3 regions of the Paracoccus simplex genome follow, and region 2 is predicted to be linked to each of the others. Evidence: riboswitches for the same ligand, from Rfam matches in the RefSeq annotation. Region 2 holds a riboswitch; each other region holds the start of a gene.
The links. Region 2 has a riboswitch for cobalamin ahead of ACFOMP_RS17660 (TonB-dependent receptor plug domain-containing protein). Riboswitches for the same ligand answer to the same signal wherever they lie in the genome.
Positions count from the first base shown of each region.

Region 1: linked by a shared signal. The riboswitch ahead of ACFOMP_RS15595 (DUF1636 family protein) and the one ahead of ACFOMP_RS17660 (TonB-dependent receptor plug domain-containing protein) in region 2 are both predicted to bind cobalamin.
Region 3: linked by a shared signal. The riboswitch ahead of ACFOMP_RS00270 (ABC transporter substrate-binding protein) and the one ahead of ACFOMP_RS17660 (TonB-dependent receptor plug domain-containing protein) in region 2 are both predicted to bind cobalamin.

Region 1 is NZ_JBHRXE010000043.1:93,884-103,259, forward strand. Features, by position in the region: gene ACFOMP_RS15580 (precorrin-3B synthase) at 1-624, opposite strand, end outside; gene cobN (cobaltochelatase subunit CobN) at 621-3,779, opposite strand; gene cobW (cobalamin biosynthesis protein CobW) at 3,782-4,816, opposite strand; gene ACFOMP_RS15595 (DUF1636 family protein) at 4,820-5,173, opposite strand; cobalamin riboswitch at 5,252-5,452, opposite strand; gene cobO (cob(I)yrinic acid a,c-diamide adenosyltransferase) at 5,490-6,101, shown strand; gene ACFOMP_RS15605 (hypothetical protein) at 6,178-7,689, shown strand; gene bluB (5,6-dimethylbenzimidazole synthase) at 7,738-8,361, opposite strand; gene ACFOMP_RS15615 (hypothetical protein) at 8,361-8,903, opposite strand; gene ACFOMP_RS15620 (CbtA family protein) at 8,972-9,376, opposite strand, start outside.
Region 2 is NZ_JBHRXE010000055.1:35,250-44,625, reverse strand. Features, by position in the region: gene ACFOMP_RS17670 (FecCD family ABC transporter permease) at 1-929, opposite strand, end outside; gene ACFOMP_RS17665 (ABC transporter substrate-binding protein) at 926-1,777, opposite strand; gene ACFOMP_RS17660 (TonB-dependent receptor plug domain-containing protein) at 1,771-3,687, opposite strand; cobalamin riboswitch at 3,824-4,035, opposite strand; gene ACFOMP_RS17655 (aminotransferase-like domain-containing protein) at 4,199-5,485, opposite strand; gene ACFOMP_RS17650 (Lrp/AsnC family transcriptional regulator) at 5,613-6,059, shown strand; gene ACFOMP_RS17645 (bile acid:sodium symporter family protein) at 6,137-7,102, shown strand; gene ACFOMP_RS17640 (nucleobase:cation symporter-2 family protein) at 7,124-8,596, opposite strand; gene ACFOMP_RS17635 (sulfotransferase) at 8,792-9,376, opposite strand, start outside.
Region 3 is NZ_JBHRXE010000001.1:51,842-61,217, reverse strand. Features, by position in the region: gene ACFOMP_RS00285 (gamma-glutamylcyclotransferase) at 1-654, shown strand, start outside; gene ACFOMP_RS00280 (thiol-disulfide oxidoreductase DCC family protein) at 698-1,153, opposite strand; gene ACFOMP_RS00275 (DUF1127 domain-containing protein) at 1,291-1,485, opposite strand; cobalamin riboswitch at 1,677-1,875, shown strand; gene ACFOMP_RS00270 (ABC transporter substrate-binding protein) at 2,039-3,049, shown strand; gene ACFOMP_RS00265 (FecCD family ABC transporter permease) at 3,046-4,104, shown strand; gene ACFOMP_RS00260 (ABC transporter ATP-binding protein) at 4,101-4,868, shown strand; gene ACFOMP_RS00255 (alpha/beta hydrolase) at 5,056-5,868, opposite strand; gene ACFOMP_RS00250 (ABC transporter ATP-binding protein) at 5,869-6,558, opposite strand; gene ACFOMP_RS00245 (ABC transporter ATP-binding protein) at 6,555-7,319, opposite strand; gene ACFOMP_RS00240 (branched-chain amino acid ABC transporter permease) at 7,312-8,304, opposite strand; gene ACFOMP_RS00235 (branched-chain amino acid ABC transporter permease) at 8,308-9,219, opposite strand; gene ACFOMP_RS00230 (ABC transporter substrate-binding protein) at 9,280-9,376, opposite strand, start outside.

The DNA of each region.
Region 1 (9,376 bases), on a different contig from region 2:
GGGGCTGCGGCGCAGGTGGTCGCGCATCCGGCCGCGGCCGTCCCGGACGCCGCCCTGCGTGAACCAGCGCGCCAGTTCCACGGCGCGGCCGGCGGCCTGGGCGGCGTGCCGGGCCGTCAGCGCCCAGTCGCCGCCATCGGGCAGGATCAGCCAGCCCTCGGCCTGGGGGCGCAGGCGGATGTCCGCGGGCGTCCCGGCCAGCACCGGCGGGTCGGCATCGACGGCGAAGCCGAACTTGCCGGGCACCTGCGGCGCGTCGGGCGCGGTCATCGCCCGGGCGATGGCCTCGGCCGCTTGCCAGGCCGCGCCGTCCTGGGGCGCGAAGGGTGACAGGATCACGTTGCGCCGCGCCTCCGCCTCGGGGCTGTCGTCGAGCAGGCCGAGGCGGGCGAGCGCGGCGGTCGCCTTGCCATGTCCCCGGGCGTCGAGGCCGCGCAATTGCAGGTTGGCGCGGCTGGTCAGGTCCATCATGCCGTTGCCCAGGCTCCAGGACAGGTCGGCGATGGCCTGCGCCTGCCCGGGCTCCAGCCGGCCGTTGCGGGTGCGGATGCGCAGGACCAGTCCGTCGCCGGACGCCATCGGCCGCAATGCGCCGGGGCACCAGCCCTTGATCTCGAAGTTCATCGCGATGTCTCCGCCAGCACCGAATTGCGCCGCGTGGTCCAGAGGCCCGAGGCGAGCAGCCGCGCGAAAAGCGCGCGCATGGCGGCCAGCGCGGCGGGGTTTTCGCGCTGCAGGAAGGCCACGACCTCGGGCCGGCCCAGCGTCGCGTCGTGATAGAGGTCGAAGAGGTGCCCGGGCACCACCCCGGCCAGATTGGCGAAGGCGGCCATGTGGTCGAGCGTCGCCGCGATCTCGGCCGCGCCGCGGAAGCCGTGCCGCATCATGCCGTCGGCCCAGGCCGGGTTGGCGGCGCGGGAGCGGATGACGCGGGCGATCTCCTCGGCCAGGCTGCGGGCGCGGGGCTGGCCGGGGCGGGTGGCGTCGAGGTGATAGAGCGCGGGGGCGGGGGCGCCGATGCGGGCCATGGCGGCGGCGAAGCCCGCTTCATGCGCGGCATAGTCGCCGGCCAGCAGCAGATCGGATTCCGGCAGGTCCTGGGCGTGGACGAAGGCATCGGCCCGCGCCAGCCGGTCGCGGATCGCCTGCGGCTGATGGGTGATCCGGCCGTCGGCGGCGATGGCATGGGAGGAGGCGGCGAGCCAGGCCTCACCCGCCGCCTGCCGGGCCTGATCGGTGAAGGTTTCGGCCAGGTCGGCCAGGCCGAGGCCGTAGAGCCCCGGTTTCGGGCCGAAGACGCGGGGGGCGCGGCTGCGGTAGGGATTGTCCCCCGGGGCTTCGTCGCGGGCTGAGAGCGCCTCGGCCCCGGTCTCGAAGAGCTGCGCGAGGCCGGGGAAGATGTCGCGGAACAGGCCCGAGACCCGCAGCGTCACGTCGATGCGCGGCCGGCCAAGCTCGGCCAGCGGCAGGATCTCGATGCCTGCGACCCGGCCCGAGGCGCCGTCCCAGCGCGGGCCAAGGCCGGCCAGATGCAGGGCCATGGCGAATTCCTCGCCGGCCGTGCGCATGGTGGCGCTGCCCCACAGGTCCACGACCAGGCCTTTCGGCCAGTCGCCATGGTCCTGCAGGTGGCGGCGCAGCAGCTCCTCGGCCAGCTTCACCCCCTGCGCATGGGCGTTGCGCGAGGGCACGGCGCGCGGATCGACGGCAAACAGGTTGCGACCGGTCGGCAGCACGTCCTGCCGCCCCCGCGCCGGCGAACCGGAGGGGCCGGGCGCCACCCGACGGCCGGCCAGCGCGCGGGCCAGCCCTGCGGTTTCGCCGGCGGCGGTGCCATAGACATGCAGCCCGTCGCCGAAGCGGCTGTCCTTCAAGTCGCAGAGGAAGCGGTCGATCAGCGGGATCGCCTCGGAGGCCGCGGCGCCCGGAGGCAGGCCCAGGTCGGCCTCGACCCCGGCGGCGCGGGCCTCGTCGCGGATGGCGCCGATCAGCCGGTCGCGGCGGCGCGGGTCGAGCCCGTCGGCGGTGGAATATTCGTCGAGCAGCCGTTCCAGATGCGCCAGATTCCCGGGGATGGCGGAATCGACCAGCGGCGGCGGCAGGTGGCCCAGCGTCACGGCGGAGAGGCGGCGCTTGGCCTGCGCGGCCTCGCCCGGGTCGTTGACGATGAAGGGGTAGATCACCGGCAGGTCGGCCAGCAGCGCCTCGGGCCAGCAGGTGTCCGACAGCGCCACGGATTTGCCGGGCAGCCATTCCAGCGTGCCATGCGCGCCCATGTGGATCAGGGCATCCGCTTGCGTCCGCAGCCAGAGGTAGAAGGCGACATAGTCGTGGCGCGGCGTGCGGGTCAGGTCGTGGTAATCGTCGGCGCGGGTCTTCACCTCGCCGCGTTCGGGCTGCAGGGCGATCAGGTCGGCGCCGTGGCGGAGGGCGGCGAAACCGAAGCCTTCGGCCGGCGGCTCGCCCCATGCCGCCTGCAGGTCGTCCTGCAGGCTTTGGGGCAGGCGGGCCAGCGCCTTGCGATAGGCCGCGAGCGGCCAGTGGATGCACTCGGCCATGAGCCGGTGGCCGAGGTCGTCATGCGCAAGCCCGAGAATCGCGCCGCAGGATGCCAGCGCGTCCAGCCCCACCGCATGGGCCAGTTGATGCGTCTTGCCGGGATAGGTCGACAGCACCACCGCGCGGCGCGGCGCCGGCAGGCCGAGCCATGCCTTGATCCGCGCCACCGCCGCCGCGATGCGGCCCATGTCGGGGGCGTGGATCGCACGGGCGAATTGCAGCGCCGGGTCGCGCTGTTGCGGTTCCTTGAAGCTGATCGCGCCCAGGAAGATGCGGCCATCCACCTCGGGCAGCACGACATGCATGGCCAGGTCGGCGGCGGAAAGGCCGCGCTCCTCGGCCGCCCAAAGGGCGCGCGGCGCGGTGGACAGGGCGACCTGGAACACCGGGCAATCGGCGCCGTCGAAGGGCGTCGCGCCGGCATCGTCGCGGGCGGAAAAGGCGGTCATGTTCACCACCGCCGCAAGGCCGGGCAGGTGCGGCGCCAGCCAGTCGGCGAAGCCCGCAACCTTGAGCGAGGGCGCGAAAACCCCGGTCGCGGCAAAGCCCGCATCCCGCAGCGCCCGGATCGTCGCATCCACCGGGCCCAGATCGGCCGAGGTCAGATAGCTGCGGTAAAAGCTGACCAGAACCGGGCTCGCGCCGGCCGCCGGTTTTGTGATCACACCGGCATCGGGGTCATAGAACCCCCATTGCGGGATCGTGGCCTGACCCGTGACCGGCGCGGCGGCAAGCCCGGCCGCGCCCGCCAGTTCCGCCAGCGCGGTCTGGGCGGCAATCGCGCCGCCCTCGTCGCAAAGCGCGGCCAGCCGGTGCAGCACCGCCGCGTCCAGCGTCGAGAACCGTTCCAGCGTGGCGTCGGGCCGGCCATCGGCGGGCAGAAAGGCCAGCGCGATGCCATGCCTGCGGGCATGGTCCTGAAGGCTGGCGACGCCATAGGGCCAATAGGGTTCGCCGCCGATCAGCCGGACCAGCACGGCGCGGGCGCCCGCCAGCGTGGTTTCGAGATAATTATCGACCGAAACCGGATGCCGCAGCGCCGAGAGATTGCAGAGCCGCAGAGACGGCAGGCCGCCGGCAGCCCGGTGCCAGCCCGCCGCGAAAGCGCCGAGGTCGCTGTCGGAATAGGACAGCACGACCATATCGGCGGGGCTTTGGCCGGGGTCGGTCGGGACCTCGGTTTCCTCAAGCCCACGGCTTTCGCGAAAGACGACGTGCATCGTCAGGCCGCCAGAACCGCCCGGATCGCGGCCTCGTCGATGTCGTCATGCTCGGCGATCACGACAAGGCGCGAGGCGCGGGGCGCGGCGCCCCATGGCCGGTCGTATTGGTGGCGCACGCGTTCGCCCACCGCCTGCACCAACAGGCGCATGGGCTTGCCGGCGACGGCGACATGGCCCTTGACCCGCAGGATGTTCTGTTCGCGCGCAAGCCGGGTGATGCGGTCGGCCAGATCGGCGGGGTCGGCGATTTCGGCAAGCTCGATCACCACGGAATCGAAATCGTCATGTTCGTGATCGTCCGCGCCGTCGTGATGGCTGGGGCGGGCGGCCAGATCGTCCTCGGCTGCGGCACCCAGCCCAAGGATCACCCGTGGGTCGATCACGCCATCGGTCAAGGGCAGGATCGGCAGCTTGCGCGGGGCCTCGGCCTCGATGACCGCGCGGGCGGCGGCAAGGCCCGCATCGCCGGCCAGATCGGCCTTGGAAAGCAGGACGATATCGGCGCAGGCGATCTGATCCTCGAATACCTCGGACAGGGGCGTTTCGTGGTCGAGACTTTCGTCGGCCTCGCGCTGGGCCTGAACGGCGGCCTCGTCGGGGGCAAAGCGGCCGGCGGCCACCGCCTCGGCATCGGCCAGCGCGATCACGCCGTCCACGGTGATGCGCGAGCGGATCGCCGGCCAGTCGAAGGCTTTCAACAGCGGTTTCGGCAGCGCCAGGCCCGAGGTCTCGATCAGGATATGGTCGGGTTTCACCGGCATCGCCATCAGCCGTTCCAGCGTCGGGATGAAATCGTCGGCGACGGTGCAGCAGATGCAGCCGTTCGACAGTTCCATGATGTTCTCGGCCGGGCAGTTCGCGTCGGCGCAGGATTTCAGGATCTCGCCATCGACGCCCATGGTGCCGAATTCATTGACCAGCACCGCCAGCCGCTTGCCTTGCGGGTTCAGCATCAGGTGGCGGATCAGCGTGGTCTTTCCGGCCCCCAGAAAGCCGGTGATGACGGTGACGGGGGTCTTGGTCAGGTCGCTCATCTGTTATCCGATCGGGGGAATGCGCGCGAGGCTGCGCTTGCGGAAAATGGTGACGCGCTCGCGCCAGGGCACGATGCCGTCCGGGGCGTCGGCATAGGCGGCGGCGCCGGCCAGGATCTCGGGCGCGTCCGCGGCCGACATGCGGCCATAGACATAGGTCCAGCGGCCCGGCGCCGAGAGCGCGATGGCCGCGCCGCTGGCGCAGGCCGAAAGGCATTCGACCGGGACGATGCGCACGCCGTCGGGCGCGCTTTCGGCGGTCAGCGCGTCATGCAGCCGCGCGCCGGGCACCGGCTCGCCCTCGGGCACCGGCTGGCCGGCGCGGCAGGTGACGCAAACATGCAACGTGACGGTCATGCACCCTTCATCCGTTGTGGCGGCAGGGCGCAGGGGCACGGAATGCCCCAAGCCCCAGCGGGAACACCCCGTCCGCCGGTCGATCCTTCTGCGCTGGCAGGTCTCCCGGCTTGCGGATTCGGGCCTTGGCCCACGGCCGCCCCGCCTTCCCGGCTTTCGCCAGTGGCCTCGGGGCGACCTCTCCGGTCACGGTCGCGGGGGCGGCTGCTTTCAGGCGGTTGCCTGTCGCATTCCCTCTTCGCCTGTCATAGGACAGGAACCAGCGCCCCCTGTCTGTGCGCGCCCGGTCCCGACTTGTCAAGCGAAGGAGTGCCCGATGCAGACCGACGACAATGCCCGCCATGCCGAGAAGATGGCGAAGATCAAGGCCGCCCGCGACCGGATGATGCAGGACAAGCAGGGCGAGAAGGGGCTGGTCATCGTCCATACCGGCAAGGGCAAGGGCAAGTCCTCCTCGGGCTTCGGGATGATCCTGCGCTGCATCGCCCATGGCATGCCCTGCGCGGTGGTGCAGTTCATCAAGGGCGGCTGGGACACCGGCGAGCGGCGGCTGCTGACCGGGCATTTCGCCGATCTGTGCCAGTTCCACGCCATGGGCGAGGGCTTCACCTGGGAGACGCAGGACAAGGCGCGCGACATCGCCGCCGCCCGCGCCGGCTGGGACAAGGCCAAGGCGCTGATCCGCGATCCGTCCATCCGCATGGTCTTGCTGGACGAGATCAACATCGCGCTGCGCTATGACTACCTTGACCTCGGGGAGGTGCTGGCCTTCCTGCGCGACGAAAAGCCGCCGCTGACGCATGTGGTGCTGACCGGCCGCAATGCGAAACCGGACCTGATCGCGGCGGCCGATCTGGTGACCGAGATGGAACAGGTCAAGCACCCGTTCCGCGACGGCATCAAGGCGCAGCCGGGGGTGGAATTCTAGACCCGCCTGCTGTCATCTGTGCGTCGCGGAGTTTTCTGCAAGAAGATCACGAGTGAGTGCAAAGGAATATTCAGACATGTTTTTGAGGCAAGGCTTTGTTGCGCTGCTGGCCATCTGCCCGGTCTCGGCGGCCTGGGCGGTGCCCGCCACCGAGGAAGGGGCGGCACGGCTGCGCGGCGTTTTCCAGACCTATTTCGGCGGCACCGCGGGGGTGGTCAGCGTCACCCCGCAGGGGGAAAGCTATGAGCTGAAGATCGACCCGGCGCCGCTTCTGGCGCAGATTCCCGCCGAGCAGGCGCAGATCAGCATCTCGGCCCTGACCTACCGGCTGACCGACAATGGCGACGGCAGCTGGGGCGTCAGCGAGGACCAGGTGCTGAGCTGGTCGGTGGTGGTGCCGAAGACCTTCGAGCAGAAGGGCTCGACCAGGATCGAATCGACCGGCATCTGGGATGAATCGCTGATGAGCTTCCGCGAGCAGCAGGCGGTGATGACGGATTATGTCATCGATTCGGTGCAATATGCGCCGCCGCTGCCGCCGCCCGCGCCCGAGGCTGGCGCCGCGTCCGAACCAATGCCCGAGGAGCCGCAGGTCGTGTCGCGCGATCACCAGCGCACCGCGCGGATGGAGATGTCCCTGAGCGGCGCGGCGGGCAAGGCCGGCGGCGTCGATCAGGCCATGCGCTTCACCGCCGAAGGGCTGGAGCAGACGCAGGACATCGTGATGATTCCGGGCGGTGAGCCGGTGCAGATCCGGGTCACCGCCCCGGGCTATGACGGCAGCGGCCAGATCACCGGCGCCCGCACCGAGGGCGTGCTGTCCCTGCTGGCCTGGTTCGTCGCCCATCCCTCGGAAGAGCTGATCAAGGGCTCGCAGGAGGCGCTGCGCGACCGGGTCAGCGCGGCCATGCCGCTGTGGGACGAACTGTCGATGGATGCGGCGCTGCGCGATCTCAGGGTCGGCACGCCGCTGGGCGAGTTCGGACTGGCCTCGGCCAGGCTGATGGTCGGCATGTCCGGGGTCACCGCCGACGGCCGCTTGCAGGAGCAGGTGGCGCTGGCGGGCCTCAGCGTGCCCGAGGGCGTGCTGCCCTCCTGGGTGGCGCCGATCCTGCCGCAAGAGGTGACGCTGGACTTCACCGCCTCGGAATTCGACCTGGCGGCGCCGGCGAAGATGCTGATCGAGGCGGTCGACCTGGCGGCCGAGGACCCCTTCGCCAAGCTGGATCCCGAGCAGGTGCAGGCGGCGCTGCTGCCGCAGGGCAAGGCGGCGCTGACACTCGCGCCCTCGCAGATCAAGGGCGATGGCTATCGGATCGACTATCGCGCCGATGTCGCGGCCGGTCCGGGTGCGGTGCCCTCCGGCTCGGCGCTGATCTCGGCGACCGGGCTCGACAAGGTCGAGGCGGCGCTGGCCGCCGCCCCGCCGGACGAGGCCGGCCAGCCGCTGATGATGCTGCGCATGGCCCGCGCCATGGCCAAGCCCGGCGCCAGCGGCGAGAATGTCTGGGACATCCAGATGCCCGAGGGCGGCGGCCCCGTCACCGTCAACGGCCAGCCCATGGGTCCGGCCACCTCGCAGCCCTGAACCGGGGGCAGCCCTGAACCGGGGGCAGCCCCGCCCGATGCGGCGGGGCTAGCGGCGTTGCCAGTCCGCCGCGGTGTTTTCCTGCCAGCCCGAGCGGTGCAGCAGCGGGGTGTCGTCGGTGAAATCCGGCCAGCCCAGACAGAGCAGCGCGCTGAACTCCCAGCTTTCCGGCACCTGCAGCAAGGCGGTGATCCGCGCCGGATCGAGGATCGAGACCATGCCGAGGCCGAGGTTGCGCGCCCGCGCCGCCAGCCACAGCGTATGGATCGCCATGGCGGTGGATTGCTGCAGCGTCCGGGCCATGGTGGCGCGGCCCAGATGGTGGCCTTCGGCCGGGTCGATCTCGGTCAGGACCGCCAGCCAGACCGGGGCGCGGTCCAGCCCCGCCAGCTTCAGCGCGTCATATTCCTGCCGCTGCCGGCCCTGGTAGCGGGTGGCGGCCTCGGCATTGCAGCGCAGGAAATCGGCGCGGATCGCGGCGCGCAGGCCGGGGCTTTCGACCCGGATCACCCGCCATGGCCGGGAATTGCCGACCGAGGGCGCCAGTTCCATTGCCGCGCGCAGCGCGTCCAGCAGCGGCTCGGGAATCGGGTCCTCGCGGAAATGCCGCACGTCGCGGCGCCAGCGCAGGATGCGGTCCAGGGCGGCACGGTCTTCGGCGCCGAACTCCATCACGGTACCGCGCAGATGGCGCTGTCGGGCAGGCCCTCGGCCCCGGCGCGGATGGCGACCGGGCGGTCGGGCACGGTCAGCTCGACGGCGAGGGGCCGGCCAGAGACGGTCAGCGGCCGGTGGTCGTTGGCGTTCAGCTCGACCCGCAGCCGGTCGCCGGGCTCCAGCGCGTCGAGATGCCGGGCCGGGCCGTAGAGCCGGGCGATCTTGGTGCCGTTCAGGTAAAGATGCGCGTGCCCCTCGCCCGTCCGGTGGGTCAGGCCGGCATGGTCGGGGGCGAAGCAGAAGCCCTGCAGCTGCAGGAACAGGTTCCAGCCCGAGACGCTGTCGGGTTCCAGCCGGGCCGAGGCGGTGGCGCTGCCGGCGGGCAGGTCGATCGGGGCGCCGTGGTCATGCGTCTTGGCCCCGGCGGCGGCCGCGCCATGGCCGCTTGCGCCATGGTCGTGGCCGTCCAGGGTAATGCCGTTGGCCGCGGCGACGACGAAACCCAGCCCGCCGCCGAAGATCAGGCCGATCAGCAGCATCGGGATCGAACGATCCATGTCTGGCCCCCGGTTCATGGAAGGGCCGGGCACGGTCTGTGCCCGGCCGGAGGAGTTTTCCGACCGGATCAGGCGGGCTGCGGAACAGCCGCCCGCTGACCCTCGCGCTGCCAGAACCAGCCGGCCAGCAGGCCGAGCAGCGCCCAGGCCATGGCCCCGGCCCCCAGCGCCCGGCCGGCGAACTCGGCCGAAAGCTCGGGCGGGACCGGGCCGGCATAGCTGCCGGGCTGCGGCGCGCCGATCAGATGCGGGGCCAGGATCAGCACCGCGGCGACAGCCCAGGCTGCCCAGCCCTTGCCAAAGGCGACCAACCACAGCGCCAGCCCGGTGGCGATGGCGGTGCCCAGCCACCAGATGGCGCGAAGCTGCACCTCGGCGGCGGCGACGCCCGGCACCTCGGGCGCAAGGCCGAAGGCGGGGGCGAGCTGCATGGTCAGGTAGCCGGCAAGGCCCCAGAGCAGGCCCTGCCGCGC
Region 2 (9,376 bases):
ACCCCCAGCTTCAGGTCGCGGCCCGGTGCGATCAGCCGCACGGCGATGTCGGCAGCCAGCACCACCGCCGCGCCCCCCAGCGCCGAAGCCGGGACCAGCCGCGCCGGGCTGGCGCCCACGGCGCGGCGCAGGACATGCGGCACCACCAGTCCGACGAAGCCCACCGTCCCGGCCACGGCCGTGGCGCTGCCGATCAGCGCGGCGATGCCCGCGACCAGCATCAGCCGCAGCCGGCCCAGATGCACGCCGCTGGAGGCGGCCGCATCTTCGCCCAGCGTCAGCGCCTGCAGGGCGCGGCGCGTCGGCCACAGCACCGCGAAGCCCAAGCCCATGAACGGCGCCGCGATCCAGACATGCAGCATCGAGCGGTCCGCCAGCGAGCCCATCATCCAGAATACGATCTCGTTGGCGGCGAAGGGATTGGGCGACAGGTTCAGCACCAGCGAGGTGCCGGCCCCGGCCAGGGCCGAGATGGCGATGCCGGCGAGGATCAGCGCCAGCGTGCCGCCGCGCGGCCCGGCCAGCGCCAGCACCAGCAGCACCGACAGCGCCGCGCCGGCCAGCGCCGCCAGCGGCAGGCCCAGCGGAAAGGCGGCCGACAGCCCGGTCTGGATCGCCAGCACCGCCCCCAGCGCCGCCGAGGCGCTGGTGCCGATCAGCCCCGGCTCGGCCAGCGGGTTGCGCAGGAAGCCCTGCAGCACCGCGCCCGACATCCCCAGCGCCGCGCCGACCAGCAGGCCCAGGGTGGCGCGCGGCAGCCGCAGCTCACGCATGACCAGGACCAGCATCTCGTCGCCGCGGCCAAGCAGCGCGGCAAGGCTCTGGCCGGCGCCGATCCCGGCCGGGCCGGTCAGCAGCGAGGCCAGGAACAGCGCCGCGACCAGCAGCGACAGCGCGGCGATCAGCAGCGGCTGGCGCGGCGCGGTCATCGCGCCGTCTCCAGCGACAGGCGGGCGTCGCGCAACTGCGCCACGGCGCGCAGGATGAAGGGGGTGCCGCAGACCCATTCGGGATCGGTCATCACCTCGGCCGGCGCCCCCCGGGTCAGCGCCCGCAGGGCCGGGTGGTCCAGCATCTCCTGCCCGCGGGCGCTGCCCGGATAGCGGCGGCCCTCGACCAGCAGGTCGGGCTCCGCAAGCAGCAGCGTCTCCAGCGGCAGGACGCCGCCCGCGGGCAGCCCGAGCGTGTCGGCGACATTGTCGAAGCCGGCCAGAGTCACGATCTGCCCGGCCAGGCTGGCCGAGCCCGAGCTGTAGCCGTTCACCGCATAAAGCGCCGCGCGCGGGCGCGGGCCGGGCGGCGCATCGGCCAGCCGCGCCAGATCGGCGTCGAACCGCGCCAGCAGCGCCTCGGCCGCCGTCTCGCGGCCCAGCACCTCGCCCATGCGGCGGATATTGGCGCGGATGCCGGCGATGTCGGTCTCGACCGGGAAGACCTCGACCGGGACATCCAGCCGCTCCAGCAGCCGGATCGCCCCCGGCGCGGTCCAGCCGCCGGCCAGAACCAGGTCGGGCCGGGCCAGGAAGATCTCCTCGACCAGGCCATGATTGACCGGCAGGCGCGACGCCGCCTCGGCCATGGCCGAGGCGGTGGGATCCTGCGCCAGATACGAGACCGAGACCAGTTGCCCCGGCGCCGCCAGCAGCATGGCAAGCTGGTCGGTGCACAGGTTCATCGACAGCACCCGGCGCGGCGGCTCGGCCGCGGCGGGCAGGGACAGGCCGGGCAGGGACAGGCCGGCCAGCAGGCAGGCGGCCAGGCGAAGCCGCCTTACCATTGCGCCGTCAGTCCCGCGTAAACGGTGCGGCCCTGGCCGTAATAGCCCCAGGCTTCGGAATAATCCTCGTCGAACAGGTTCACGACGCGGCCGGTCAGCCGGACATTCTGGGTCAGGTCATAGCCGGCGGCCAGGTTCACGGTCACGTAATCGGGCAGTTCGGTGGTGGCCGGAAGGTCGGGCCAGGCGGTGTTGAACCATTCCTCGTCGTAATTGCCGGCGACATAGCGCAGATCGGCCGTGACCGTACCGCGACCCTGCGCGAAATCGCCCGTGGCGCGCAGCCCCAGCCGGTGACGCGGCTGGCGGGTGATGGGCGTGTCGTTCTCGGTGCGGGCATCGGTATAGGTATAGGTTGCGCCCAGCCGCAGCCAGTCCGCCGCTTCGTATTCCAGATCGATCTCGAAACCCTTGCGGGTGCTGGTGCCGGCGACGTTCACCGAGGTTTCGCCGGCCCCGGCGATCATGTCCTCGACCTTGCTGGTGAACAGGGTCGCGCCCAGCTGGCCGCGGCCGGCGGCGAAGTCCAGATCGGCGCCGATTTCATAGCTGCGGCTGGTTTCGGGGGTCAGGTCCGGGTTGCCGTGATAGGTGCCGGGCGTATAACCGTAAAGCTGGAACATGTCGGGATTGACGGTGGCCTTTCCGGCCGCGGCGCGCAGGCGCAGGTCGCGCCCGGGCAGTTGCCAGGCGCCGGCGATGTTCCAGGTGGTCGCGTCGCGGAAATCCTCGTTGAAATCCCGCCGCAGCCCGGCCTGGACGCCGATGCCGTTGTCGAACTGCCCCTGATATTCCAACGCGACCGATTTGGTGTCGCGTTCAAACCGGCCGCCGGGTGCAAAGAAACTTTCGTAGCTTTCGCGCTTCTTCTGCAGGGCCAGGTTCAGCTTCTGCGCGGCGTCGCGGGCATGGCCGCCGTCCAGCGCCCAGGTGGCGGTATATCGGAAATCCCGCAGCCGCGAGGCATCGTCATAATCGGGCACGCCGGCGTCGAAATGATCGGTGGTCTGGTTCATCCCCCCGATGAAGAATCGGTTCAGCAACCGGCCAGCCAGTGCCTCGGCCTCGAGCCAGAGCGAGCCGTAGGTTTCATTCCGGTCCGCGGTGTGCGGCGTGTCGATCACATAGTCGTCGGGAGAAACGACCAGATCGAACCGGGATGCGTCATAGCCGTATTCCTGCCAGCTGCGCCGCAGGGTGAAGCCGGCGGTCACCGCCTCGCTGATGGTATAGGAACCGCTGAGGGTCAGGGTCTCGCGATCGTTGAACTCGGTATCGCCGCCCGGCGTGCGCGAGGCGTCCTCGCCATCGGTATGGCGCGTCGCGGCCGAGAAGCTGATCTGGCCGCGCTCGCCCATGGCGCGGACATAGGCGCTGGCGGCGCGGGTGGCCTGGCCACCGATCTCGACCCCGCCGCCATAGCTGAGTCCCGGGGCGGCGGCGCGGCGGGTGGTGATCGAGATCACCCCGGCGGCGGCATTGGCGCCGTAGATCGTCGATTGCGGGCCGCGCAGCACCTCGATGCGCTCGATATCCTCGGTCAGCAGGCCGCTGAACACATAGTCGCCGCTGCCGGGGGCATTGGCCTCGACCCCGTCGATCAGCACCAGCACATGGTTGGATTCCCCGCCGCGGATGCGGACCTTGGTCAGCGTCTCGCCGGTCGAGGTGACGGCCAGGCCGGGCAGGTCGCGCAGCGCGTCCTGGACGGTGACGAAACCGCGCGCCTGCAGATCCTCGGCGGTCAGGATGCTGTGGGCGCGGCCATAGGCGCTTTCCACGACCGGCGACAGGCCGCCGGACAGCACGACCGTATCCAGCATCACCGGCTGCTGCGCGTCCTGGCCCAGGGCGGCGGCGGGCAGGAGCAGGGCGGTGGCGGCAAGCAGGGAAACCCGGGTTCTGAACATTCCAAAGCCTTTCCAGCGCGGGGCTTGGCCCGCGATTTGCAGAACTGTCCTGCGGAAAGGCCAAGGGCAGCCCGGCCGCAGCACGGAGACTGTCACCTCTGCGGAACGGCCGCTTTCCGGGCGCGCCCCGCGCCGGGAATGGGTGATCGCTGCGGCAGGTCTCCTGGCTTGCGGATCATTGCTCGGGCCGGCCTTCCCGGGATGCCCCCAGTGGCGCCTGCGGCCTTCGCTCACCGCATACAGTTGCGGGGGCAGCCCCGGCCTTGCCCGGTCCGCGTCGCGGCCCAAGGCGCACCGATGTTCCCTTTTCATCCGGCAGCGCCGGAAACCGTAGCGGCCCCGCATTGCCGCAGCGCAGCCCGTCCTGTCAAGCGCGCCGTGCCGCTGCCGGTTGCCGGCCGGTTGCCGGCCGGGGCGCGGCAAAAGCCCCGTGCCTCGAAAAATACCGATCTGGCCGCAGCTTTTTCCCGCCCGGACCCGCCGCCCCGGCGACGGCCCGCCGGCGGCTGCGTCATTCCGCCGCTGCCAGCGTGGCGCGGATCGCCCGGGCCAGCCGGCGGCAGCCTTCCTCCAGCGCCTCGGGCGGGTTGAGGGTGAAGTTGATCCGCAGCGAGCGGCGGTCCTGGCCCTGGGGGTCGAAGACGCTCGAGGGCGAGATGCAGACGCCATGCGCCAGCCCCACCTGCAGCAGCCGGTCGGTATCCAGCCGCGGGTCGCGGGCCGTCGCCCAGACGAACATGCCGCCCGACGGCACCTGCCAGTCCAGATCGCCCGCCAGATGTTCGCGCATCGCCGCGCAAAGCGCGTCGCGGCGCGCGCGGTAAAGCGACAGGATCGCGGGCCGGATCCGCTCGGTCATGCCGCCTTCCAGCGCCCGCAGCGCCAGCATCTGTGACAGCCCGCTTGTGCACATGTCCGAGCCCTGCTTGGCGGTGGCCAGCGCCGCGATCATCGCGGGCGCCGCGACCACCCAGCCGATGCGCAGGCCGGGGGTCAGTTCCTTGGACAGCGAGCCCATGTAGACCACCGGCCCGGCATAGGGCCCGGGATGGCCGGCCGCCGAGAGGTCGAGCAGCCGGGGCAGCGGCGCCCCCTCGTAATAAAGCACGCCATAGGGGTCGTCCTCGATCAGCCAGGTGCCGGTTTCATGGGCGGCGGCGACCAGCGCCTGCCGCTCGGGCAGCGAGACCAGCCGGCCGCTGGGATTCGAGAAATTCGGCACGGTATAGGCGAACTGCGCGCCCTGCATCGCGGCGCGCGGGTCGTGGTCGTTGCGCTCGATCCGCATCGGGCGATAGCGCGGCACATGCGGCCGCCAGGCGTCCAGCGCCCCCAGATAGGCCGGGCTCTGCGCGGCGACCGTGCCGCCGGGCTGCAGCAGGACCTTGCCCACCAGCTCCAGCGCCTGCATCCCGCCGGTGGTGATCAGCACATTGTCGCGCGTCAGCCGCAAGTTCGCGGTCGAGCAGCGCGCCGCGATCAGGTCGCGCAGGGCCGGCAGGCCGGGGATCGGGCCATAGCCCAGGGCCTCGGCCGGGTGGCTGCGGATCACCGCGGCGGCCAGATCGGCCAGTTCCTCGACCGGCCAGAGCGAGGGTTCGGGCAGGCCGCCGCCCAGGTTGATCAGATCCGGGATCTGCCCGGCGGCCAGAAAGACCGAGGTCACGTCATTGGTCTGCGCGAGCCATGGCGCAAAGCCGCGGCGGCTGGCGGCCTGCGGCTGGGCCGGGGCGATGGGGGCGTCGGGCGCGGCGGCATGGGGGACAGGGGTATGGGGGGCAGGGGCATGTGCGGGCATGGCATCCTCGTGATCCTCGGCAGAGGATAACCGCGCCGACGGCGGATGTCCCTGCAAAGAGTCGCGAGATACTTCCACTTTGCGCTGCAATTCCCTATGAATTGCCATTATCATGGCGGGATTCACCATGACCGAGCTTGACGCGATCGACCATCGCATCCTGACCCATCTGCGGGCCGAGGGGCGGATCTCGATCCTCGACCTGGCCGAGCGGGTCGGCCTGTCGCCCACCCCCTGCGGCCGACGGGTCAGGCGGCTGGAGGAGGCGGGCGTCATCAAGGGCTATGCCGCGCGGATCGACCCGCAGGCGCTGGGGCTGGCCATCAGCGTGCTGATCGCCGTCCGGCTGGCCCGGACCGGGCCCGAGGACAATGCCGGCTTCCTGGCCGCGCTGCGCGACCGGCCCGAGGTGGCCGAGTGCTTCCTGGTGACCGGCAACAATATCGACTACATGCTGCGGGTGCAGGTCCGCGACATCGACGCGCTCGGTACCTTCATCCGCGACGTGCTGCAGCGCATCCCTGCGGTGGGCGAGACCTCGACCATGGTGATCCTGAAACAGGGGCTGGACTGAGGCGGCCCTGGCCGGCCCGGCTCGCTTGTATCCGCCGGCCATGTGTATCAGAACCGCGGCCAGTCGGGAGGATCGCGATGAACGCTTTGAAAAGGATCGGCATCGACACCTACATGCTGCTGCTGCTCGGCATGGTCCTGCTTGGCCTGCTGCTGCCGGCGCGCGGCATGGCGGCCGAGGCCCTGCGCATCGCGACCTTCTGGGCGGTGACGCTGCTGTTCTTCCTTTATGGCGCCAAGCTGGACCCGGCCTCGGTGCGGGCCGGGCTGCTGAACTGGCGGCTGCAGGGCCTGACCTTCGGCGCCACCTATGCGCTGTTCCCGCTGCTGGGCCTGCTCCTGGCCGCGGCTTTCGGCGGCGTGCTGGGACCGGAGCTGACCCTGGGGCTGCTGTTCCTGGCGGTGCTGCCCTCGACGGTGCAAAGCTCGATCGCCTTCACCTCGATGGCCGGGGGCAATGTGCCGGCGGCGATCTGCGCGGCCTCGCTGTCGAACATGGCCGGGGTGGTGCTGACGCCGCTGCTGGTGACGCGCATCCTGCATCAGGAAGGCGGCGGGGTCAGCCTGGACGCGGTCGAAAAGATCGCCCTCCAGATCCTTTTGCCCTTCGTGGCCGGCCAGTTGCTGCGGCCCTGGATCGGCGGCTTCGTCCAGCGCCACCGGCTGCTGACCATGGTGGTGGACCGCGGCTCGATCCTGCTGATCGTCTATTCGGCCTTCGGCGCGGGCACCGTGGCGGGCATCTGGTCCTCGATCCCGGCCCCAGGGCTGGTGCTGTGCTTCCTGGTGGTCAGCCTGTTCCTGGCGCTGGCCATGGCGATCATGCTGGGGGCGGGGCGGCTGTTCCGCCTGCCGCCCGAGGATCGGGCGGTGCTGTTCTTCTGCGGCTCGACCAAGAGCCTGGCCAGCGGCCTGCCCATCGCGACGGCGATCTTTCCGGCGGCGACCGTCGGCGTCACCGTGCTGCCGGTGATGATCTATCACATGATCCAGCTGCTGGTCTGCTCGGCCATCGCGCAAAGGCAGGCCCGCGCCCGGATGTGAGCGCGGGACCGGCCCCGCGGATCAGTGGCCCCCGGCCCGGATCAGCGGCACCTCGTTGCCCTCTGCGTCGAACAGCTTGCCGTCGGCATAGTAATCGCCATCGCGGAGCTGGGCGATATCCGCATAGCGGATCGTCCGTTCCGAGGCGGCGCCGAAGACCGAGGGCTGGTCGGAATTGCCGGCCGTCAGGTGGTTGAACAGCAGGTTCAGCGTGATTGCCATCAGCGCCGAGGAACTGATGCCGGAATGGAAGATGGTCTCGACCCAGGCCGGGAACTGGTCGTAGAAGCTGGGGATGACGATCGGGATGATGCCGAAGCCGATCGAGCTGGCGACGATGATCAGGTTCATGTTGTTGGCGTAATCCACCCGCGACAGGGTGCGGATGCCGCTGGCCGCGACCGTGCCGAACAGCACGATGCCGGCCCCGCCCAGCACCGGGCTGGGGATCGCCGCCACCACCCGGCCCATGACCGGCAGCAGCCCCAGCGCCACCAGGATCAGCCCGCCGGTCGCCACCACATAGCGGCTTTTGACCCCGGTGACCGCGACCAGGCCGACATTCTGGGCAAAGGCGCTTTGCGTGAACGAGCCGAAGAAGGGCGCGAGCATGCTCGACAGCATGTCGGCGCGCAGGCCGTCGCCCAGGCGCCGCGAATCCACCTTGGTCTCGACGATCTCGCCCACCGCGAAGATGTCGGCCGAGGTTTCGACCAGCGTCACCAGGATGACGATGAACATCGAGATGATCGCCGCGACCCCGAAGGTCGGATAGCCGAAATGGAAGATCTGCGGCAGGGCGAAGACCGGCCCCTCGGCCACGCGCGAGAAATCGGTCATGCCGAAGGCATAGGCGATGACGGTGCCGATCACCAGGGCCAGCAGGATCGACAGCCGCGAGATCGCCGCATTGCCCACCTTGCTGAGCAAAAGCACGATCAGCATGGTCACCCCGGCCAGCAGGATATTGGCCTGGCTGCCGTAATCGGCGGTGGCGCGGTTGCCGCCCATGGCCCAGGATCCCGCCACCGGCATCAGCGTCAGGCCGATGGTGGTGATGACGATGCCGGCCACCAGCGGCGGAAAGAAGCGCGTGATGCGCGAAAAGACCGGCGTGATCAGCAGTCCCAGAAACGACGCGGCGATCACCGCGCCGAAGATCGCCTGGATGCCGCCATTGCCCGAAATGGCGATCATCGTCGCCACCCCGGCGAAGGATACGCCCTGTACCAGCGGCAGCTGGCAGCCGAAGAAGGGCAGGCCGATGGTCTGCAGCAGCGTCGCCGCGCCGCCGGCGAACAGCGATGCGGTGATCAGCAGCCCGATCTCGGCCGGCGACAGCCCGGCGGCCTGGCCGACGATCAGGGGCACGGCGACGATGCCGCCATACATGGTCAGGATATGCTGGAAGCCATAGGCCAGATTGGCGAAAGGCCCCAGCTTCTCATCCTCGGGCCGGCTTGATTCGGTTGTCGGATATGTGGTTGACTCCACGGACATCTCCCCCTCTCTCCGCGCGCAGGCTCTCCTCCTGCGGGATCGGGCGGAACTTATCGGCAGAAACCGGGAGCAACTTTAACAGAAAGCTATAAGCTGAGTTGAGGATTGGTATAAAATACGCCGATCCTGCCGGTCTTGTGCCTTGGGCGATCATCGCGGCGGTGTCGGCGCGAGATCTGCAAGACGCCCCTAGTGCTTCAGGCTGCGTGCCAGCACGGCCTTGACCGCAGCGGGATCCATCGGCTCGCCCAGGAAATCGTGCATCGCGCGGATATGCTCGGGGTCCGAGACCAGTCTTTCGTAATCCAGCATCATCGTGCAATCGGGATGCTCGGCGATATAATCCGCGAACAGCCGCTCGGCCAGCCGCAGCTGGGAAAAGACCTGTTCCCGCGGCTGCTTGGCCCACCAGCTGGACCTGGCGACCGCCTCGTGGTTGCGGCGCTGGAACAGGAAACGCGTCTTGGGAAACGCCGCCCGCATGATGTCAAGATGGTGGCGAAAGAAGCTCGGATCTTCGTGGAATCGGATTTCCTTGAAGCCGCAGACCCGGCAATCCTTGGGCGGGCGCAGCATCTGGCGCACGAACAGATCCATCAGCGCCAGGCTGAACTGGTCGGGGTTCACCTTTTCCGCTCCGGCCCAGGGATCCCAGGGCTTGCCGAGGATCGGCTGCAGGTAAGGCCGCCGCTCGGCACGTGGCTTCCCGAGATCCTCGCGGCGCCAGCGGAACATCTCGTGCTCGCGCACCAGATGGATGGCCTTGGCGAAAAG
Region 3 (9,376 bases), on a different contig from region 2:
GTGGCCGCGGCCGAGGGACCGCTGCACGACCCGCGCTGGCGGATGCTCGAGGATGACGATCTGGACCTTCTGGCCGACCGGCTGACGCGCGGGCGGCCGCGGCCGATTCCGGTCTTCGCCTATGGCTCGCTGATCTGGAACCCCGGCTTTGCCGTCGGCGCCCGCCGCCGCGCCACCGCGCTTGGCTGGCATCGCAGCTTCTCGATCTCGCTCGAACATTTCCGCGGCACCCCGGACCGGCCGGGGCTGATGCTCGCCCTCGCCTCGGGCGGCTGCTGCGACGGGTTGGTGCTGGACATCGCCCCGGGAACCGAGACGCAATCGCTGCGCGCCATCCTGCGGCGCGAGCTGGTCGCCCATGAACTCGCGGCCAATGCCTGCTGGATCGAGGTCGAGACCGAACGCGGGCGCGAACCGGCCCTGACCTTCTATGCCGATCCGGTCGGCACGCAGCTTGCCGAACTGACCGTCGAGGAACAGGCCCGGCGGCTGGCCCGTGCGGCCGGGGCGGCCGGGTCCGGCGCGGAATACCTGCTGCGCACGGTCCGGGGTCTGGCGGAACACGGCATCCATGACGATTACATCTGGACGCTGCAGCAACTGGTGGCCGAGGAAATAGATGCGGCACCGGGCAAGGCCCGGCGCGGCGAATGACGGCCGGCTCCCGGCCCTCCTTGCTCCTCCGGGGCGGAGACCGTCAGCGAAGCAGTCGCCGCTGGAAGGCCGGATCGGGCAGGGCGCACATGTCCGACCTGCCGAACAGCCGGTAACGGTTGCGCGCGACGCGCCGGTAAAGCCAGTTGCGCAGCCCGCGCGGCAGCAGGCGCAGCGGCGCGGCCAGCCGGCCGGCTCCGCCCAGCCGCCGCCCGGCATGGATCAGCGCGTCGCAATCGGAATGGGCGATGCCATCCTCGATGAACAGCCAGCTCGGGGGATCTTCCGCATCCAGCCCGTAATGCCGCAGCAGCGCCGCCCCGAGCGGCGTCTGGACCGGACATATCCGCACGTCTCCCGAGCGGTCCATACGATGGATCATCCGCGCCCCCCAACTGCAAAGCGCGCATTCCGCATCCATCACGGCCAGCGGTGCGGAATCGTCGAAGCCCGGCACCAGCGGGTCGTCGCGAAAGGAATGGGAACGGGCCGCGGTCATGCCGCCAGCATCAGGCAAGGGCGGCGGCCGGGCAAGCCCAATCGCCCGCCGGCGGGCGATCTGCGCCCGGGCCGGGCCGGCGGACATGAAAAAACCCCGAGGCATCGCCGCGGGGTCCGTTCATCGCCGGCTACGCCTCAGGCGCGGCGGGCAATCCGCTCGATATCGCCGCGGGTCAGGCCGATATCGTCAAGCTCGCGATCGGTCAGCAGGTTCAGCTCGCGGCGGGTGATGCGGGCGTTGTTCCAGCCGGCAACCGTGGCGGTCACACGCGCAACGATGCGGCCCAAGCCACCGGCAGCGGGGTTATGGCTCATTTCGACAGCGGACATCTCGGCACCTTTTTCATCTTGCCCGTTCAGCGGGCCTGTTTCGGACAGGACGGATATAGGCCGCGACAGCCGGCGGCAGTAGCCATGCCCGCGGCAAACCCGCCATGCGTTCTGCGCTGCAGCATGAGCGGCGGGCGGGAAGCCGCACGGCGGTTCGGCGGACGATACGGCTTGCCATCGGCCGGCGGGCGGGCTAGTCCGACATCGTCGGTTTCCGCAAGGAATTGAAAGGGAATCCGCCGCCGGACCTGTCCGGCGAACCGGAACTGCCCCCGCAACTGTAGGCGGCAAGGGATTTCGCGACGACGCCACTGTGGCAACCGCCATGGGAAGGCCGCGACGCCCCGATGACCCGCCAGTCAGGAGACCTGCCGACGTCAATCTCAACCCAGCCCGGGCGGGGTGCCCGGGGAGGTGCCGGATGAATTTTGCCCCGAGGTGCCTTGCCGCACCGGTTCCAGCCAGCCGCCGCGACCGCCGGCGGGGCGCCGGCCGGTCTTGGGCCGCGCTCTCCCCTCCTGTCTTCGGCTGCCGTCATCATCGGAGACATGCCATGTTCGTCCGCTTCCTGACCGCCGCGCTGCTTTGCGCGACCGGCTTCGCGCCGCCCGTCACAGCCGGGGCGCAATACCCGCTGAAGCTGCAGAATTGCGGGGTCGATCTGACCTTCGACCAGGCGCCCGACAGCGCCGTCACCCTGGGCCAGGCCGCGACCGAGATCCTGTATTCGCTGGGGCTGGCCGAGAAGGTGACCGCCACCTCGGTCTGGTTCACCGAAGTCCTGCCCGAATTTCGCGACACGAATGCCGGGATCGAGCGGCTGGCCGACAACGACCCGAGCTTCGAATCGGTGGTGGCGAGGAAGCCCGGCCTCGTCGCCGCGCAATACGAATGGCATGTCGGCCCGCAGGGCATCGTCGCCACGCGCGAACAATTCGCCGATGTCGGCATCCCGACCTATGTCCTGCCCGCCGACTGCTGGCACAAGGACAATGCCAGCGGCTCTGACGGCACCCGCTCGACCATGTTCGAGATGCAGTCGGTCTATGCCGGCGTCAGCGAACTGGGCCGCATTTTCGACGTGCCCGAGCGGGCCGAGGCGCTGGTGGCGCAGCTGCAGGCGCGCGAGGCGGCGGCCAGCGACAAGGCGAAGGCGCTGAACCTGCAGGACGCCTCGGCGGTATTCTGGTTCTCCTCGGCGGAAATGGATGTCGATCCCTATGTCGCCGGGCGCAAGGGACCGCCCGGCTACCTGATGGCGAAACTGGGGCTGAGAAACATCGTCGAAAGCGACGAGGAATGGCCGGCCATCAGCTGGGAGACCATCGCGCGAGCCAACCCGTCGATCATCGTCATCGCCCGGATGGACCGTCGCCGGTACGAGGCCGACGATCACGAGAAGAAGATCGCCTTCCTGAAATCCGATCCGGTCACCCGCCAGATGGATGCGGTCGAAAACGACAGGATCGTGATCCTGGACGCGCATGCGATGGACCCCTCGATCCGCAACATCGCCGCGCTCGAGACGCTGGCCGCGGCGCTGCCAGTGCTTGGGCTGCGATGACCGAGACGGCGTCCCCCGCCGGCCGGCTTCGGGTCCGGCCCCACCTCTGGCTTCTCGTCTGGCGCGGGGCCTTCGGGCTGGGCCTGCTGCTGGCGGCGATCCTGGCCGGGGTCGTCATCGGCGAGACGCCGCTGCCGGTTGCGACGGTGACGGCGGTGCTTGCCAACAAGCTCGGGGGGGCCGGGTTTCCGGTCGATCCCATCGACGCGGCCATCGTCTGGAACTACCGGATACCGCGCATCCTGGTCGCCGCCGCCTGCGGGGCGGGGCTGGCGCTGTCGGGCGTGGTGCTGCAGGCGCTGATCCGCAACGCCCTTGCCGATCCCTATCTGCTGGGCGTCTCGGCCGGGGCCTCCACCGGCGCGGTGGCGGTGGCGATCCTGGGGGTCGGCGGCGGGACGCTGGGGCTTTCGACCGGCGCCTTCATCGGCGCGCTGCTGGCTTTCGCACTGGTCTCGACCCTGGCGCGGGCCGCGGGCGGCGGGTCGGCGCAACTGGTTCTGGCCGGAATCGCCGGGTCGCAGCTTTTCAACGCGCTGACCAGCTTCTTCATCGCCAAATCCGCCAATGCCGAACAGGCGCGCGGGATCATGTTCTGGCTTCTGGGCAACCTGTCCGGCGTACGCTGGCCCGACGTCGCGCTGGCCGGGCCGGTCGCGCTGGCGGGGTTCCTGGCCTGCTGCTGGCACATCCGCGCGCTGGACGGCTTTGCCTTCGGCGCGCAATCCGCGGCGGCGCTTGGCATCCCGGTCCGCCGGGTGCAAGCGGTGCTGATCGGGGCAACCACGCTGATGACGGCGGTGATGGTCAGCCTTGTCGGCTCCATCGGCTTCGTCGGCCTTGTCATCCCCCATGCCGTGCGCCTTGCGGTCGGGCCTCGGCATGGCCGTCTGGTGCCCTGGTCGGCATTGGCCGGGGCGGTGTTCCTGATCGTCGCCGACATCGCCTCGCGGATGTTGATCCCCGGGCAGGTGGTGTCGATCGGCGTCGTCACCGCCTTGGTCGGCGCGCCGGGCTTCGCCCTGATCCTGATCCGCAGCCGGAGACGGGGATGAGACTGTCCACCACCGCCCTGGGCTGGAAGGCCGGGCCGCGCCGCATCGTCGAGGACGTGACGCTCGAGATCGCGTCAGGCGAGACCTTCGGCCTGATCGGACCCAACGGCTCGGGCAAGTCGACGCTGCTGCGGCTGATCGCCGGGCTGCTGCCGCGCGCCGAGGGCGAGGTGCGGCTGGACGGCACATCGCTGTCCCGGCTGTCCCGGCGGCAGATCGCCCGTCGCATCGCCCTGGTCGAACAGCAGGCCGATACCGACGAGTCGCTCTCTGTCCGCGCTGCCGTCGAGCTGGGCCGCACCCCATGGCTGTCGGCGCTGCAGCCGCTTGGCGCGGCGGATGCGCAGATCGTCGATCAGGCGCTGGCCGCGGTCGGCATGGCCCAGATGACCGGCGCGCATTGGCCCACCCTGTCGGGGGGCGAGCGCCAGCGCGTGCATATCGCCCGCGCCCTGGCGCAGCGCCCCCGGCTTCTGCTGCTGGACGAGCCGACCAACCATCTGGACATCCACCACCAGCTTGCGCTGCTGCGGCTGGTGGACCGCCTGCCGGTGACGGTGATCCTGGCGCTGCACGACCTGAACCAGGCCATGGGCTGCGACCGGTTGGGGGTGATGGCGGACGGGCGCCTGATCGCCTGCGGCCGGCCCCGGGATGTGCTGACCCCTGCCCGCCTGGCCCAGACCTTCCGCGTCGGCGCGACGGCCCTGACCGACCCGGCCGACCACGCCACTCTGCTTCGCTTTCGCTGCCTCGAAGAATAGCGGCGGACCCCGCGTGCCGCGCCGCTGCATTCATCAGGCGCGGATGTTCAACCGCAAGGGAAGCGGGTTCCTCCTTTGCGGCCCGCGCCGCATCGCGTCAGAATGACGCCGCGCTGCCAGCAGGCAGTCTGCAGTCTGCCGGGGGCTTCGGCACGTTTCAGGCCCGGTTCAGCGCCCTGCGCCCCCCTCACCGGCCCAGCCGGGCCAGCGCGGTCAGTTGCGCGCCGGCCGGGTCGGCAAGGTCGTCCAGCACCTGGAAATGGTCGCAACCGGCAACATGCAGCAGCGCCGCCGGCTGGCCCGCCCGCCGGCAGGCCGCGGCGTAATCGTCGGATTGCCGCATCAGTTCGGGCAGCTCCCCGGCCCCGACCGCGACCAGCGTCGGCGCGCCGGCAGCGATGTGGCGCTGCGGGCTGCAGGCGGCGATCTCGGCCGGGGTCAGTTGCAGCTTGTCGTTCAGCGCCCCCAGGCCGATGGGCTCAAGATCGAACAGGCCGCTGATCGCCAGCACCGAGCCCACCGCCGGGTGGCCGCGATGCATGGCGGCCAGGTGCCCGCCGGCGGAATGCCCGGCCAGGCAGAGCGGCCGCCCGGCAATCCGGGGCGCCAGATGATCGAGCAGGCGCCCGATCTCGGCCACGATCTGCGTCATCGAGGCCTCGGGCGCCAGCGTGTATTCGGCCAGGATCACGTCATGGCCGCGCGCCATCGGCCCGGCGGCGCAAAAGGCGAAATCCTCCTTGACGCAGCTTTGCCAATAGCCGCCGTGGATGAAGACGAAGGCCGGCGCATCCGGCCTGCCGCAGGACAACCAGTCGTAGGTCTGGCGCGCGCCGGGGCCGTAATGCAGGTCGCGCCGGCAATCATGCTCGGCATAGAGGGCGGCGCTGCGGGCGCGGAAGTCCCGCATCAGCCCCGGAAAATCCGCAAGCCTGCCGGTGTTGCTGTAGGCCGTGTCCAGGTCCTGTCGGGTCATGCCGCGATAGATCGCCGTCGCCATTCATACCCCCAGATAGCGGTCGGTCAGGTCCGGGGTCAGATCGGCGATGCCGCCCTGCCAGACCGTCGCGCCGCGTTCGACGATCACCGCCCGGTCGGCGACCGAGGCGATCTCGCTGAGCGACTTGTCCACCAGCAGGATCGACAATCCCTCGGCTTTCAGCCGCCGCACGCCCTCCCAGATCTCCTGCCGCACCACCGGCGCCAGTCCCTCGGTCGCCTCGTCCAGCACCAGCAGGCGCGGATTGGTCATCAGCGCCCGGCCGATGGCCAGCATCTGCTGCTCGCCCCCCGACAGGGTGCGCGCGACCTGGCCCATGCGTTCCTGCAGGCGGGGAAACAGCGCGCAGACCCGGGCCATGTCCCAGGGGCCGGGGCGGGCGGCGACGGTCAGGTTCTCGGCCACGGTCAGCGGCGCGAAGCAGCGCCGGCCCTCGGGGACCAGCCCGACGCCCAGCCGCGCCACCTTAGGCGCGGAAAGCCCGGCGACATCGCGGCCGGCCAGGCGCAGGCTGCCGCCGGAATGCGGCATCAGCCGGCTGATGCAGCGGATCGTCGTGGTCTTGCCCATGCCGTTGCGGCCCATCAGCGCCACCAGCTCGCCCTGGTCCAGATCCAGGGTGATGCCGAACAGCGCCTGCACCGGGCCGTAGGATGCGGTCACGTCGCGCAGTTCCAGAAGCCGGGTCATGCCTCCTCTCCCAGGTAGGAGCGCCGCACCTCGGGATTGGCGCGGATCTCGGCGACGCTGCCGCTGGCGATGATCCGGCCGTAGACCAGCACCGAGATGCGGTCGGCCAGCGCGAAGACCGCGTCCATGTCATGCTCGACCAGCAGGATCGGCGCCTCGGCGCGCAGTTCCGACAGGATGGCGGTCAATTGCCGCCCGCCTTCCAGCCCCATGCCGGCCATCGGCTCGTCCAGCAGGAAGGCGCGCGGGCGCAGCGCCAGCGCCATGGCGATCTCCAGCTTGCGGCGCTCGCCATGCGACAGCGTCGCGGCGGGGACCAGCTGCCGCCCGGCCAGCCCCGCCTGCTCGATATGGAACAGGGCGGGCTCGGTCAGCTTGCGGTCGGCCAGCGCCGGCAGGTGAAAGCGGAACACCGCGCCGCTGGCCCCGGCCACGGCCAGCATGACGTTCTGCAGCACGGTGAAATCCGGAATCACCGAGGACACCTGGAAGCTGCGCGCCAGCCCCAGCCGTGCCCGCGCCGCCGCGTCCAGCGTATCGATCACCTGCCCCTCGAAGCGGATGCTGCCGGCGTCGGGCCGGATCTCGCCGACGATCTGCTTGATCAGCGTGGACTTGCCGGCGCCGTTCGGGCCGATCAGGGCGTGGATCTCGCCCGCCCGCAGGTCCAGGCTGACATCGTCGGTCGCCAGCAAGGCGCCGAAGGACTTGCGCAGGCCGCGGATCTCCAGGATGGGCTCGTTGCGTTTCGGCTCAGGCATGGCGGCCCCTTCTCGTGACGATGCCGATCAGTCCGCCCGGCGCGAACAGAACGATGGCCAGCAGCAGAAGGCCCAGCAGCGCCTGCCAGTAGTCGCTGATGCCACCCAGCACATGCTCCAGCAGGATGAAGATCGCCGCGCCGGCGACCGGGCCGCAAAGCCGCCCCACGCCGCCCAGGATGACGAAGACCATGATCTCGCCCGACATGTGCCAGGACAGCATGGCCGGGCTGACGAAACGGTTGAGATCGGCGTAAAGCGCCCCCGCCAGCCCGACGATCATCCCCGACAGCACGAAAGCCATCAGCCGGATGGCATAGGGGCGGATGCCGACGGCGACGGTGCGCTGGTCGTTCTGCCGCGCCGCCTGCAAGGCCAGGCCGAAGCGCGACTGCGTGACCACGGCGGTAAAGCCCAGCGCCACGGCCAGCAGCACGGCGCAGATGGCGAAATACTGGATCGGGGCGAAGGTGTTCAGGCCGGGAAAGCTGTTGCGGACATAGAAGCTCAGCCCGTCCTCGCCGCCATAGCGCGGCCAGCTGATGGCGAAGTAATAAAGCATCTGCGCGAAGGCCAGCGTCACCATGATGAAATAGACGCCCGAGGTGCGCAAGGACAGCGCCCCGATGGCCAGCGCCGCCAGCCCCGCCGCCAGCATCGCCATGGGCCAGATGCCCAGCATCTCGTTGCTGCCCATGACGGTGAAGGGCAGCGTGGCGACCGGCGTGCCGGCGGCGGCATGGCTGGCCAGGATCCCGGTCACATAGCCGCCGATGCCGAAGAAGGCGGCATGGCCGAACGAGATCAGCCCGCCATAGCCCAGCGCCAGGTTCAGCCCCACGCCGGCCAGGCCGAAGATCGCCGCCTTGGTCGCCAGCGTGACGGCAAAGCCCTCGCCCAGCAGATGCGCGGCGATGGCGGTGGCGACCAGCAGGGCCAGGATGGCCAGGTTGATCGCGGTGTCGCGGGTCAGCATCGCGCGCATGGTTCAGCTCCTCGCCCCGAACAGCCCCTGCGGCCGCAGGATCAGCACCACGGCCATCAGCACATAGATCAGCACCGAGGCCAGCGAGGCCCCGACGGTATTGGCGCTCGAGGCGTCCAGCACCTGCCCGAACAGATCCGGCAGCAGCGCCTTGCCCAGCGTGTCGGTCATGCCGACCAGCAGCGCGCCGATGAAGGCGCCCTTGATCGAGCCGATGCCGCCGATCACCACCACCACGAAGGCCAGGATCAGCACTGGCTCGCCCATGCCGACCTGCACCGACTGGATCGTGCCGACCAGCGCCCCCGCCAACCCCGCCAGCGCCGCGCCAAGCGCGAAGACGATGGTGTAGAGCCGGGCGATATCCACCCCCAGCGCGCCGATCATCTCGCGATCCGCCTCGCCGGCGCGGATGCGGATGCCCAGCCGCGTGCGGGTGATCAGCCACCACAGGCCCAGGGCCACCGCCGCGCCGAAGCCGATGATCACCAGCCGGAACAGCGGATAATGCAGCCCGCCCGGCAGCAGCACCGCCCCGGAAAGCGAGGGCGGCAGCTTGAGGTAAAGCGGAAACGATCCGAACAGCCAGCGCGTGCCCTCGGAAAACACCAGGATCAGCGCGAAGGTCGCCAGCACCTGGTCCAGATGGTCGCGGGCGTAAAGCCGGCGGATCACCGCGATCTCGACCAGCGCGCCCGCGGCGGCGGCCGCCGCCAGGCTCGCCGCCAGCCCCAGCCAGAACGAGCCGGTGGCCGCCGCCACCACCGCGCAGGCGAAGGCCCCGGTCATGTAGAGCGAGCCATGCGCAAGGTTGATCAGCCCCATGACGCCGAAGACCAGGGTCAGCCCGGCCGCCATCAGAAACAGCATCATCCCGTATTGCAGGCCGTTCAGCGCCTGCTCGGCCAGAAGCATCACCGCTTTCTCTCCCGATTGGCCAGGGGGCCGGGCCGTGTCGGTCCGGCCCGGCAGGGCTTACATCTTGCACTGCTCGGCATAGGCGTCGCCATGGTCGGCCATGGCCGGGCCGACGATCTTGTTGGTCAGCACGTCGCCTTCCTTGACCACCTCG